One region of the Neobacillus sp. BF23-41 genome, then DNA from elsewhere that is predicted to be linked to it. Evidence: riboswitches for the same ligand, from Rfam matches in the RefSeq annotation. Region 1 holds a riboswitch; each other region holds the start of a gene.
What was found. Region 1 has a riboswitch for thiamine pyrophosphate ahead of AB7942_RS28420 (thiamine phosphate synthase). Riboswitches for the same ligand answer to the same signal wherever they lie in the genome.
Positions count from the first base shown of each region.

Region 2: another riboswitch for thiamine pyrophosphate. It lies ahead of tenA (thiaminase II); the one in region 1 lies ahead of AB7942_RS28420 (thiamine phosphate synthase).
Region 3: another riboswitch for thiamine pyrophosphate. It lies ahead of thiC (phosphomethylpyrimidine synthase ThiC); the one in region 1 lies ahead of AB7942_RS28420 (thiamine phosphate synthase).

Region 1 covers NZ_JBGBPR010000042.1:15,702-17,906, reverse strand. Annotated here, with positions in the region: gene thiO (glycine oxidase ThiO) at 1-274, opposite strand, end outside; gene AB7942_RS28420 (thiamine phosphate synthase) at 258-863, opposite strand; TPP riboswitch at 1,016-1,124, opposite strand; gene AB7942_RS28415 (DUF1284 domain-containing protein) at 1,302-1,718, shown strand; gene AB7942_RS28410 (FbpB family small basic protein) at 2,021-2,146, shown strand.
Region 2 covers NZ_JBGBPR010000032.1:30,971-33,175, reverse strand. Annotated here, with positions in the region: gene AB7942_RS26755 (benzoate/H(+) symporter BenE family transporter) at 1-302, shown strand, start outside; TPP riboswitch at 813-916, shown strand; gene tenA (thiaminase II) at 1,028-1,714, shown strand; gene AB7942_RS26745 (ECF transporter S component) at 1,711-2,205, shown strand, end outside.
Region 3 covers NZ_JBGBPR010000007.1:151,487-153,691, reverse strand. Annotated here, with positions in the region: gene AB7942_RS13410 (Ger(x)C family spore germination protein) at 1-769, shown strand, start outside; TPP riboswitch at 943-1,057, shown strand; gene thiC (phosphomethylpyrimidine synthase ThiC) at 1,200-2,205, shown strand, end outside.

The sequences.
Region 1 (2,205 bases):
TCACATACTCAATATCAATTCCCGTATATTCAAATAACTCACTTGCGAGCGTTGAAAACATCGCTTGACTTTTTAAAGCTAGCTGGAATAAAGGACCGTCTTGTTCCAGCTCTGCTTGTGCTGCCAACATTCCGGCAGCCGCACTGGATGCTTGGCAAGCGACTCGGTCCTTCTCAATTATGACGACTTTTCTTCCCCTTTTTGCGAGCTGATAGGCAATCGAGGACCCGATAATTCCTCCTCCAATAATGGCCACATCAAATGATTTTTCCACTTTGTTCATCTCCATTTAATACATTTAGGTAAGCCTTAACTGCTGCTAATGGATCGTGAGCATCTAAAACTCCTGACATGACTGCGATCCCTTTTGACCCTGCTTGAAGTACCTGCCCCGTATTTTCAGGTGTGATTCCGCCGATGGCTATTACCGGGATGTCTAATTGGGTGAGCCTTGCTAATTCCTCTAGTCCTTTTGGGGTCTTACCCGGTTTTGATTGCGAAGGAAAGACATGGCCATATAGCACGTAATCAGCACCATTCTCTTTTGCTTGTTGTCCTTCCTCGTAGGAGTGGATGGAGTTCCCGAGCAAAAGCTGAGGAAAATATTCTTTCACAAGCGCTGCATCCAAACTATGGAAGGTTAATTGAACTCCTCTAGCCCTGGTAACGCAGGCAACATCGACTCGGTCATTAATGATAATCTTTGATAGTGGGATGTTTTCATTTGTTAACCGTTGGACGGCTTGGAAAAGTTCCTGTGCTGTTTTTTGTTTTTCCCGCAAATGAATCGCGGTTATATAAGGATGAATTTCGCATACAATTTCACATAACTGTTCGATTGGCATATTTCCATTGGAGATAATATGTAACTCTTTATCTTTTATACTAGTTGAAATACCCGTCCCTCCTTTTAAGCAGATTCCGAAGATCGAAGGCTTAAAGTAAAAAACAAAAAACCACTTTCTTTAGGTAAGAAAGTGGTCGAAAATTCGAAATAGAAACATACGTTCTTCAAATATCCCGTTTTCCACTTCCCTACGCTGGTATTACCCAGATCAGGTTCATAGAGTCCCGAAGTAGTACTTCAATCTCAGCCTTTTAAAAAGGCACCTCTAGCGGAATTGCGTCATTTATTTAATTGTCATGTAATGATTTCCCTGCATGGCTAATGTTAACACTTCAGGTAGAAATGTCAAATGTTTTTCTTATTTATGGTAGAATAAAACTTATAGATGTTAACCGAATTACAATCATAGTTTACTATTAATATAAAAAGGGAGTAAACAAACTGGGGGAGAATAATGTATAAGCTACGAGGACATCATCTTTTTTGCCTTCTAGGCTATCGGGGAATGGGCTATTCCCAAGAATACGTGGAAAATATGACGCTTTTGCATCAAACCTTGAGAAACTACCCAAAAACGTTGATTCAGCTTGTAAAGGGACCAGATCAGTTGTGTGAAAAGTTCCCTAATTCAGGTGAATACCATTGCCAAGACGACCAGATCTATGAAAGAGATGCCGTTATTTTAGACAAAATGAACCTTAAAATCGGACAAATTCTTAGATGGGAGGATATTGAGTCCCATATCCTAAAACATGTCATCCCCGCCGATATTCAAGTTGTCTGTGAAACTTGTTCTTGGCGTTCTTACGGGGTTTGCGAGGAAGGTATTCGAGAGATTCATGCTGGGAAGGGCTTAAGAAAAATTCAATAAACTTCATCTATAGTATCGTGACAGTAGAAAGAAAGAATCGCAGACAGCATATTCCATACGAGAACAATTCGCTATGATTTGCAAATTATGGATATACAATACTTTTGGAGTACAGAGCCAAAATCTCTACTATCTTTTAATGGAAATATAATCTGTCACAAAATGTTCAAAATTAATAATCAAAAAAGTCTAAAAATACATTATTATATTAATATAGAATAAATTCCAACAAAAAATAAAAATTGAAACTATTCTATTCTGATCATCTACTAATACGAAACATATACATCAGGAGGAACATCATGCGTAAAACGAATAACATGTCATTTCAAAAATTAGTACAGGAAAACAAAAAAGAACTTCTTAACAATAAACAAGAATTAGAAAGAATTGAAAAACTTATTGAACAACGTCATGAAATAAAATGATATAAGCAAAATTAAATCAAATAATATCCCCGAATCCATTAATGGATTCGGGGATTTTT
Region 2 (2,205 bases), on a different contig from region 1:
CAAAGAGGTATATGGCAGCGGTGGTATCGGGGGTTTTGACATTATTGTTTGGAGTATTCGCTTGGAAAATTGTTCCGTTTATCCAATCGTTACCCCACGCGTTTGTGTCGATGCTAGCAGGATTTGCGTTAATCAGCGTCCTTCTTTCTAGTTTGCAGCTGGGTTTCTCCGAAAATAAATATCGCTTAAGTGCCCTATTTGCGTTCCTCATCGCGTTATCCAATGTATCATTTTTCCATATTAGTGCACCGGTATGGGGTCTGGTTGTTGGAGCGATTATTGCAAAGACGGTGGAAGCGTAATGTGCCTGTCACGCCCCGAAATTTGTCGTAGATTAATAGGTTGTTAGAGGGGAGAAGTGTTCGCGCACTTCTCCTTTTTTTGCCGCAATCTAATTTCACTATCGGAAGATTAGCCGCTGTTCATATTATGGGTATGGGCACATGTTCTAGTTCAGCGGCTAAACATGGTTCCTTTTTAAAAGAGTTATTTATTGAGGAGAGACTAGCTGTTGTGTTTTCGCAAATAAAAGCCTTACTTTCGCAGGATTACATAATTTCGAACTCTTATTATATATTTTACGAAACTTATTCCATAATTTTGGATTCTTACTACATATTTTACGAAACCTATTACATAATTTCGCGCACTTACTACATATTTTACAAGTCTTACGACATTTGCTGGATAATAATGGGAAATATCTTCGAGTTTCAGTGCATCTATAATCCATTTGGTCTATTTTTATAATTAAGATTTTAATTGATTGACAACATTAACCAGCGAGTGTAGAGTGAAGGTTAAATTAATAGGAAGACCACTAGGGGAGCCTTTTTATGGCTGAGACGAGAGTTATCTTGGACCCTTTGAACCTGATCTAGTTCATACTAGCGTAGGAAAGTGGAGTTCGTGTATGGATAGATATAATTATTCAGCCGCTCCATTTTTGGGGCGGTTTTTTCGTTTTTAACATTAAGTTGATCCCAATAGAGTCTTCCCATTAAAACCAATAAGGGGGCAAAATTTTATGAGTTTTTCAGCAGAATTAAGAAAAGAAGCAGATCCTATTTTCGAGGCGATTTTTGAACATCCTTTTGTGCAAGGGATAGCTAATGGGGAATTACAAAAGGAACAATTGATTCATTATGTTAAACAGGACTTTGAATATTTGAATTCGTTTATTCGCATCTATGGAATAGCGGTTTCCAAGTGTGAGAATCGTGAAGATATGGATATGTTTAATACGCAGATTTCTTTTATCTTAAACAGTGAAATCCATCCTCATAATAACTTTTGTCAAGTAGCAGGTGTTCCTTACGAGGTATTACATGGATATCCGTTATCTCCCTCGTCCCTTCATTACACGCGTCATATGCTTACCGTTGCGCACGAAGGTACATTAGGGGAAATTCTAGCTGTGCTATTACCATGTCCGTGGACGTATTGGGAAATTGGGAAAAAATTATTAACGGAGGTTAATCCAGATCCTTCTCATCCTTTTTATGATTGGATCAGTTTTTATGGAAATCGTACCGATTCGATTACCACGAAATTTTGTGCCCGTCTTGATGAGTGGGCAATGACAGCAACCGAGAGAGAGAAGGAGAAGATGAAGGAACATTTCTTAATCAGTTGTCAGCTGGAATATATGTTTTGGGATATGGCTTATAAACTCGAAGAATGGCCTGTGAAAATGGAGGTAGTGAAACGATGACTTGGAAGATGAAAGAAGTCGTTCTTGCTGTGATTCTAGCGGTCGCATGTGGAGTAATCTATTTAGGATGGTCGACGCTTTGGATTCCCATTTCAGCTCTTGTCGGGCCGGTGGGCGCAGGTTTTATGTTTGGAATTTGGGTGATTGCTAGTCCAATCGTAGCGTATATTATCCGAAAACCAGGAGCAGCGCTTATTGCAGAGGTTGCAGCGGCGGCAGTGGAGTTATTAACCGGAAGTCATTTTGGTTTGTCGGCCCTTTTAGTAGGTGTCTTTCAAGGGATTGGTGCGGAAATCGCATTCGCAATATTCGGATATAAACGTTACAACCTATTTACTTTAATGCTATCGGGGGCTTTTGCAGCGCTTGGAAGCATGATTTATAACTTAATTGCCAACGGTTTAGGTTATTACTCGAAGGAAGTATTTTTTACAACATTAGGAATTCATGTCATCAGCGGAATGATTCTCGGTGGATTGTTAGCGAAGGTC
Region 3 (2,205 bases), on a different contig from region 1:
TCGGGATAATGATTTTAGACCAAGCTGCCTTATGTTTATTAGTAAAGGGAGAGCTACCAATACCCTAGTATCAAAGAAAGCAGGAGAAGTTCCAGCATTTCGTCTGTTTGGAATGGTAGATAATGCCTATCGAACGACAAGAATTTTGCCTCCTATCTCGATTATTAAATTAGACGGTAAGCTACAATCAGGATCCAGTTTTCTTTTGCAAAATGTGATCTCGGCTAATGGAGAAGTGAAATTTGCAGGAGCTGCCGTGATAAAAGGAAAGACAAAAAAACTGCGTGGTTTTTTAAATGAAGAGGAATTAGAGGGGATAACATGGATAACAGGCAAGGGGAAAGGCGGTGTGGTGAAAAGTTTTGATAAACAGACGAGTGGGCTAATTGTATATGAGCTTGAGTCTATGAAAAGTAAAATCACCTCTCATGTTAAGGGAAACAATATCTCTTTTGATGTAAACATCGAATCAGAAGGGCGATTATCTGAGAATTGGGTGGTTTCAGGTAACTCTTTTGATAATACATTTCTAAAAAGGGCAGAAGAATCCACCGAAAAAGAAGTAAAACGATTGGTTGTTCATACAATTAAAAAAACGCAAAAGGAATATCGAGTAGACGTTGCTGGCTTTGGAAACCGTTTAAGAATTGAGCATCCGAAAGTATGGGAAAAAGTCAAAAAAGATTGGGATCAAACATTCAGTGAGGTTCCAATTTACTACAACGTAAAAATAACAATGAAAGATTATGGAGCGTCAGGTCACAAGTAAGACTTCTTTTTTTAGGGTACAAAAAAAGAATTATTCTTCTTAAAACCCAAGCAAGAAGATATCTAACCTTTCTCTCTATCCTAGACATACTATCTAAAACGACTATATCACTTTAAATAATATTATGTATTTCATTTTTACCGATACTCATATATAATGTAACTTAATTGAATATAAATAACTAGGGGTGCCCAATAAGTTGGGCTGAGAAAGAAACACGATGAAGTTTCTTGACTCTTGGGACCTGATCTGGATCATACCAGCGTGGGGAAGTTAGAATTGACAAACTTTACTGCACCTATACTTCTGCATACATATTAGCCGGGTCCAACCATTTATGGGCCCGGCTTTTTGATGTACTTTTATACGCTTTTCCACTTGTTATGTTCTTTATCTCGTCCTTTATATTCAAAAAAAGGAGAGATATATTATGTCAACGACTTCATTAAACGAACAAAACATTTCCATCATGTCTAGTTTTCCAGGAAGTAAAAAAGTATATGTAACAGGTTCGAGATCCGATATTAAAGTACCAATGCGTGAAATTGAGTTAAGCCCGACAACAGGTACGTTTGGTGAAGAGGAAAACCTTCCAGTACGCGTGTATGATACAAGCGGTCCTTATACGGATCTAAATTATTCTGTAGACATTTCAAAAGGTCTTCCTGCTATTCGAAGCACATGGATTCATGAACGATCAGATGTTGAAGAATATGAAGGTCGAGAAATTAAGCCTGTAGATAATGGGTATAAGGAAGAAAATGATCCTCGTGCCAATCATAACGTGTTTCCAGGTTTGAAGCGCAAACCATTACGTGCAATAAAAGGGAAAAATGTCACACAGCTTCATTATGCAAAAAAGGGAATTATTACTCCTGAAATGGAATTTATCGCAATAAGGGAAAATATGAAACCTGAATTTGTACGTGAAGAAGTTGCAAAAGGTCGAGCGATTATTCCTTCTAATATCAATCATCCAGAGTCAGAACCTATGATAATAGGACGTAATTTTCATGTTAAAATTAACGCGAATATTGGTAACTCTGCTGTTTCATCATCCATCGAACAAGAGGTTGAAAAAATGACTTGGGCGACACGCTGGGGTGCTGATAATATTATGGATCTATCAACAGGTAAAAACATTCATAAAACAAGAGAATGGATTATTCGAAACTCAGCTGTTCCTGTCGGCACCGTCCCCATTTATCAAGCACTTGAAAAAGTAAATGGTGTTGCTGAAGATCTTACATGGGAGGTTTACCGTGATACCTTGATCGAACAAGCGGAGCAAGGTGTTGATTACTTCACAATTCATGCTGGTGTTCTTTTACGATATGTTCCATTAACGGCAAAACGGTTAACAGGTATTGTATCCCGCGGTGGATCAATCATGGCACAATGGTGTTTACACCACCATAAAGAAAGTTTTTTATATA